One region of the Colwellia sp. M166 genome, then DNA from elsewhere that is predicted to be linked to it. Evidence: riboswitches for the same ligand, from Rfam matches in the RefSeq annotation. Region 1 holds a riboswitch; each other region holds the start of a gene.
What was found. A riboswitch is a leader RNA that binds a small molecule or an ion and turns the genes downstream of it on or off. The one in region 1 is predicted to bind cobalamin.

Region 1 (2,275 bases):
GCTAGGTCCGCACTACTCGGGTTGCCATCAAACAAGCCCATGACGCCTTCAATCAGAATAAGATCAGACTCTTGTGCAGCACGATAAAGCAATTCCTGACAGCCTTTCTCGCCAACGAGCCAGAGATCTAATTGATAAACTAATTCACCACTAGCTTGGCGTAAAATCATCGGGTCAATAAAGTCAGGTCCAACTTTAAACACCGTTACTGTACGACCTTGGTTGCGGTGATAACGAGCCAAAGCCGCTGTTACTGTGGTTTTTCCAGAGCCCGAATGCGGCGCAGCAATAATTAATGCTGAACACATAACACCACTGCCTTGCTTATGTTCAGGCTTATTTTTAAATGCGGTGTTTGCAACTGGTGATGTTTGCTTTTTTGCAGAAGCCATTAAGCTATCCTTCTCATTAAACTATTTTTAACAAGCTAAAAATTAAAGCGAGTTATTAACTTTGGTATCTATGGCTTTATCAGCAAAGAAATGACTCAAGGTAAAATCAATAACGATCGCCGAAATCACATAGAAAATAGGATTAGAAATAGACTTAAAGTAGTATTTATCAACGCGGGTTGCGTATTCAGCCCAAGACAACTCAGGAAACTTACCTGATAATGCGTAATAGCTACCATTTGAAATAAAGAAGGCAATTGAGCTGGCAATAAATAACGCTAACGCCACTTTAACAATGTTGATTTGCCAGGCGCTTCGCTGCCAGTTAGGACGAGTATAATAACCGACAGTAAACATAACGCCGTAGCTCAATACTAACGCTGGATATGAAGTGGTAATACAGTCACCAAATTGACCACGATAATAAGATGACGCGAGATCTATTGTTAAAGTCAGAATGTAAAAGAACCAAAAGGCTTTAATATTTCTCAAATACATCCCAGCTAAAAAGAAAATAGCAATTGATGCACTCGGCAAATGGTTAAAGCTAGAAAAATGGTGTGTACGAGTAGCTAACATAAGAAAGCTTAATATTGCCAATACGGCAACAAACAAGTTAATAGGTAATTTTTGGTGGTCTGATTTCATAACGATTCCGCTGCCTAATATATATAGAATATTAACGGTGTAGGAAATCAAAGTCGGTATGCGGTGTGGTCACGTAATGAATAATAGCAACGATAAGTAGCGCTTTAATACATCATGCGATCGTAAAAAATAACTCAGACCGTATACTGTTCTCTGAATTACCGCCCACCGCAGTTGTCGAGTGATAGCTTTAGGCCGGTCTCCGGACTCCTGTTCATCGCACTTGCAACACCTTCCCATATCGTCACTATTTTGTTAAATAAAGTAGTGATTTAATACAGTGGTTTTGTTGCTGCTCACAGTTACCGTTGCGGGGGCAGTACTGGTATTTCACCAGTTTCACGTTTCATCTTTGTCATCCGTGTTAAGCAGATAAATTTTATCTCATTAACGCGGCAACTCAAGACACCTAAATCTGCGCTGATATTACGCCATGCGCAACGGTTATTCAACAAATAACACCATTTTACCTGCCTCTACTGGATGCTTGTCAGAGCAATAGTGTGTAGAAAAAACAATTGCATTGAATCAAGTTAATGATTTAGTTATTCTCCACAGCCAATTATTCTATTTTAACAGCTACAGCATAGAGCTAAGAAATGAAAACAACGCTATATTTAGCTCGTCACGGACAAACCCAATGGAATAAAGTACAACGTTTTCAAGGGCAATTAGACAGTGAACTAACCGCTATAGGCAAACAACAGTCAGAAAATGTTGCCTCGCAACTTATCAGCAAAAAAATAGACCTCATTGTTTCTTCCTCACTAGGACGAGCAATTGCAAGCGCGGCGATATGCCAGCAACAATTAAATGCCCCCGTGATGAGTTTAGATAGCTTGGTCGAAAGAGATTTAGGTCATTGGCAAGGTAAACATGTTAATGATATTAAGAACGATAAAAACTATCATGAAATATTACACCAATTTACCGAACTAAAACCGGTTAATGGAGAAAGCGCAATACTATGCGGTGAACGTATTTATCAAGCATTAAAGTCGCTAGCACTGAGTCACAAAAGTAAAAACTTACTGGTTATTTTTCATGGCGAAGCGTTACGTTGCTTATTAGCAAGACTAGGCGAAAATTCAACGGGTAATGCTTATCAACTCTTCGACAATGGTTGCTTATTAAGCTTGAATTATCTCCATCAGGATAATCAATTTCAATTAGTTGAGCAGTTATAACAACATAAACTGCCTAACTAAAACGCTATAACCAAGCTGTTTAGTTAG
Region 2 (2,275 bases), 1.1 Mb from region 1:
ATGGCTGGTGGAACAGGTGATGCTGATCTTTATGTTAAATTTGGCTCAGCGCCAACAACGACGAGCTATGATTGTCGTCCATATAAAGGCGGAAATGCTGAGTCTTGCCCGATAGAGACAGCACAAGCGGGTACTTATTATGTGAAAGTTATTGGATATTCTGCCTTCACTGGTGTGAACTTAACAGGTAGCTTCACTGAAGGGTCAACGGGCGGTGGCGGTGATGCTACAGGTGGTAGTGCCTCAGTAACTGATATCACAGTTGCACGTCGCGCATGGACTTATTACACCATTGATGTACCTGCAGGCATGGCAACACTTGATTTCAATATGAGTGGTGGCACTGGTGATGCAGATATGTACATTCGCCGTGGTGCACAACCAACAACTTCAACTTATGACTGTCGCCCTTATAAAAGTGGTAACACAGAAGCATGCCCATTTACTAACCCAATAGCCGACACCTGGCATATAGGTATCTATGGGTACGTTGCGGCAAGTGGTGTGAGCTTAGACGTAACATACAACCCATAAAGATATAGAAATAACCCCAAACTAGACTCCCAACTAGATTGTAACTAGGGAAGATATTAATTTATCTTCCCTTTTTTTTATCCGTCAACTTGGTCAATCACTCGCCTCGCCTCTGCTGATTTTATCAATAAATACATACGCCAAATTAAAGATAATTTTTTCAATTTATACCGGCAGTGTTATAGTCCTGGTAATTTATTATTAGGTGCTTGTTACTTACTTTTAGTGGGTAAGTTCAGGAGAATAGGGAAATTGGTGAAAATCCAGTACGTGCCCAACGCTGTAATGACGTATTAGTTTGAAAATATCGCAGAGCAATCTTATGCGCTTGCGCAATACCCTTAGGTTTAAAACCGATATTAAAGCCACTGGCAATAAATGCTGGGAAGGTATCAAACTTTAATTTATTTTATCTAAATTTATGTCTTAGTCAGAAGACCTGCCCAATAATGCCAACAAAGTGGAAGGCCGACCGCTTTTAAAGTCCAAGAAGGGGAATATTTTGGATTTATTCAATAACAACACCGCGCAGCCAAGAGCGACGCATCAATTTAATGAACAAGAGCAATATGGCTTATATAAATCAATTTTTAACCGCAGAGATGTTAGAGGGCAATTTCTAGCCACGGAAATTCCAAATGATGTACTAAGCAGGATACTATATGCTGCCCACCATGCGCCATCTGTTGGTTTTATGCAGCCTTGGAACTTCATTGTTATACAATGTCCTGAAGTAAAAACTAAAATACATCAAAGTTTTACCCTTGCTCATCAAGAAGCACAAACAATGTTTGAAGCAAGTAAGCAAGAAAAATATAAGAACTTAAAGCTTGAAGGCATTATTGAGTCACCTATCAATATCTGTATTACTTGCGATCGAAACCGAACAGGCAAAACAGTTATTGGCAGAACTCATATGAAAGAAATGGATTTATATAGCTCGGTATGTGCGGTACAAAACTTTTGGCTTGCTGCTCGTGCGGAAGGTTTAGGCGTTGGCTGGGTTTCAATTCTGCATCATGACACCTTAAAAGCAACACTCGCTTTGCCTGATTCTGTCGTACCAATCGCTTATTTGTGCCTTGGTTATGTTAGTCATTTTCAGAAAAAACCAGAGCTAGAGTCTGCAAACTGGTTACCCAGAAGACCTATTGACGAGTTGGTTAATTTTAATGGTTGGGGCCAAGAGGCTCGAAATGAAAGCGAACAAGCATTAATTAAAGCATTAAAATCAAATCAAGCATTTCCACAATCGTTTCACCCTTAAAAAATAAAGTGTGGCTCTAATTAAGTTCAGCTCAAATAATAGAAGCGTTTATAAACAAACGCTTCTATTTCTACCGTTGTTTTTAGCTTGGTATAAAGCGGTATCAGCCTGTTCAAACAATGCGGTCCAATTAAGCTCATCTTGTCGTTGAGCAATACCAATCGATACTGATATTTTAGGCAAGTAGGCTTTAGAGTCCCTTTGCATTAACTTTAATTGCGATATTGCCAGTCTAATTTTTTCAGCCACTTCATGTGCTTGTGTCATGGTTTTATTAACCATTACAACCACAAACTCTTCACCACCAAAGCGCACAGCAATATCTTGATCTGAGATGGTCGCTTTAATGACTTTAGCAATACGCTGAATCACCTTATCACCAATAAAATGACCAAACTGATCATTTACACTTTTAAAATGATCAATATCAATAGCTAATGAAGAATGAACCTGCTCTATATCGAGTTCTTGTAG
Region 3 (2,275 bases), 2.3 Mb from region 1:
CCAAAAGTAATTGACATCACTATAGAAAACAAAGTTAAGATGATCAGGCCAGAAAAAACCCAAGCATTTTTACCTTTAATAGTACGAAAAATATTCACGAAAGCTTACCGATATTGTTACGGGATAAATTGGGTTTGTGGCTGAACGTTGCGTCAGGTGCAGGGTAAAAATAGACTCGCGGGATGCCACTATGTTGAGCGTCATCTCGATGGCAAGGTAAACCAAAAACACTTGTTAAGACATCAGGCGTTAGCACCTTATCAACGCTACTGTTACTGACTAAATCACCTTTATCTAAGAGTAGTAATCTATTGCAGTACTGTGCTGCAAGATTGAGATCATGTATGGTCATGATCACGGTAATATTTAAAGCCTTAATTAATTGTAATATTTGATGTTGATAGAATATGTCTAAATGATTAGTGGGTTCATCTAATACTAATATTTTGGCTTTCTGTACCAAAGCTTTAGCAATCAATACTCGTTGTTGTTCACCGCCAGATAAAGTATTGAAGAATTTATTTTTGCTCGTTGCTAAACCTACTTTGTCTAACGCTAGCAGAATTTCTTTTTTATCAACGTCGTTGTCACGAGCAAATAGCGCTTTATAGGGCAGTAAGCCCATTCTTACTACGTCATAAACTTTTAAATCAAATATAGGAGGTGATTTTTGTACCACTAAAGCAAAGGTTTGTGCTAATTCATGTGGTTTATATTGACGGATACTTTTATTTTTTAGCTTTATACACCCTTGCCAGTTTTTATACTGATTTAATAAACACTTAAGCAACGAAGTTTTACCTGCACCATTGGGTCCTATTATGCCAATAATATCGCCACGGTTAATATCAAAAGTAATGTTGTTCAGGATCACTTGTTTGTCAACTGTCCAAGATACTGCTTTAACACTGAGTAATTTTGACATCAAAAATAGCCTAATATTAACATCTGGTGAATATTGGATAATGTTCCTAAGTATGTTTTCATTGCTACCTAAACGTTAACGCAAAAGTTTGTCGGGGATAATGTTATTTATTCGGGTGCTGAAAATAGGATACGAAGGTCTTTTAGACAGTGTAACTCACGTGTATTCCCGCACGGTGTTAACATTATTAGTGTTATTACAAATTTTGATACTAGGTGTCCTGACTTATAACTTTGAATAATAAAGCTATTTACAGTTGCGGGTACAGTCACGGCCTTTAACCATGTTCCCTATAAATTAACCTAAAGTTGATCTATGATCATCAAATACTTGGTTAAAGATATCATACAATATGAAGCTGATTTTACGGTTAAGTATGCCGCTTTACAACGAAAATCGTCAAGCAACATGAAGGGCGGGTCAGGGCGGATAATAAAAAAGGAGCTAATGCTCAATGCCGATCAGTTAAGAAAATGACCTGTTGACCGATCCAAACGATCATGCAAAATCCGTAGTTAGGAAACTAACTACGGATTTTTTTTGTGAATATAGAACAAGCACTGCAAGCAACACTTGAAGAAAGCAACCGATACCATACCTTTGAAAAATTATCAGAAATTCTTGACCCTGAAATCATTGAACAAGGCTTTCAACAAGCAGGGATTGCTACCGTTCGTAAGCGAAGGTTACCGCTTGAGGCTGTTTTGTGGTCAGTCATTGGCATGGCATTATTTCGAAAAGAATCGGTTTGGAATATCGCCAATAAGCTAGATATCATGCTACCTGGCAAAAACCAACTCGTTGCTCCAAGTGCAATGGTACAAGCGAGACAAAGGTTAGGTGATGACGCCGTTAAACAGGTTTTCAATAAATCTGCTCAATCAATGTATAAGCAACAGTCATTCGAAACATGGAATGGTTTGAATCTATTAGCGGTTGACGGTGTTGTGTGGCGAACAGCCGACACGCCTGACAATCGTAAAGCATTCTCTTCTGGTAGCAACCAATATGGTGATACAGCCTTTCCTCAAATACGCATGGTCTGTCATATGGAATTGACCAGCCATCAACTACTCAGTAGCGAGTTTGATAACTATAAAACCAATGAGATGAAATTAGCTGAGCGTTTAATTGAACGTACACCAGATAATTCACTAACTATGTTTGATAAAGGATATTATTCTTTAGGCCTGTTAAATCGTTGGCACCAAACTGGGAGTATGAGGCACTGGCTGATACCAGCAAGGCCCGACTTACAGTATGAAATCATCTCTAGCGCGGGTAAAAATGATCATATCATTGAATTGAAAACAACCAAGCATGCACAAAAAAACTTTCCCGATGTTCCTG

Region 2: it holds a riboswitch for cobalamin, as region 1 does, so the genes downstream of both, bluB (5,6-dimethylbenzimidazole synthase) here and FGD67_RS15235 (hypothetical protein) in region 1, are expected to answer to the same signal.
Region 3: it holds a riboswitch for cobalamin, as region 1 does, so the genes downstream of both, FGD67_RS04765 (ABC transporter ATP-binding protein) here and FGD67_RS15235 (hypothetical protein) in region 1, are expected to answer to the same signal.

Annotation. Positions count from the first base shown of each region.
Region 1 is NZ_CP040755.1:3,382,814-3,385,088, reverse strand. It holds gene FGD67_RS15240 (cobyrinate a,c-diamide synthase) at 1-392, opposite strand, end outside; gene FGD67_RS15235 (hypothetical protein) at 435-1,040, opposite strand; cobalamin riboswitch at 1,216-1,431, opposite strand; gene FGD67_RS15230 (histidine phosphatase family protein) at 1,640-2,227, shown strand.
Region 2 is NZ_CP040755.1:4,532,562-4,534,836, reverse strand. It holds gene FGD67_RS20430 (S8 family serine peptidase) at 1-534, shown strand, start outside; cobalamin riboswitch at 721-996, shown strand; gene bluB (5,6-dimethylbenzimidazole synthase) at 1,037-1,801, shown strand; gene FGD67_RS20420 (GGDEF domain-containing protein) at 1,850-2,275, opposite strand, start outside.
Region 3 is NZ_CP040755.1:1,043,279-1,045,553, reverse strand. It holds gene FGD67_RS04770 (FecCD family ABC transporter permease) at 1-98, opposite strand, end outside; gene FGD67_RS04765 (ABC transporter ATP-binding protein) at 95-925, opposite strand; cobalamin riboswitch at 1,118-1,264, opposite strand; gene FGD67_RS04760 (IS4 family transposase) at 1,468-2,275, shown strand, end outside.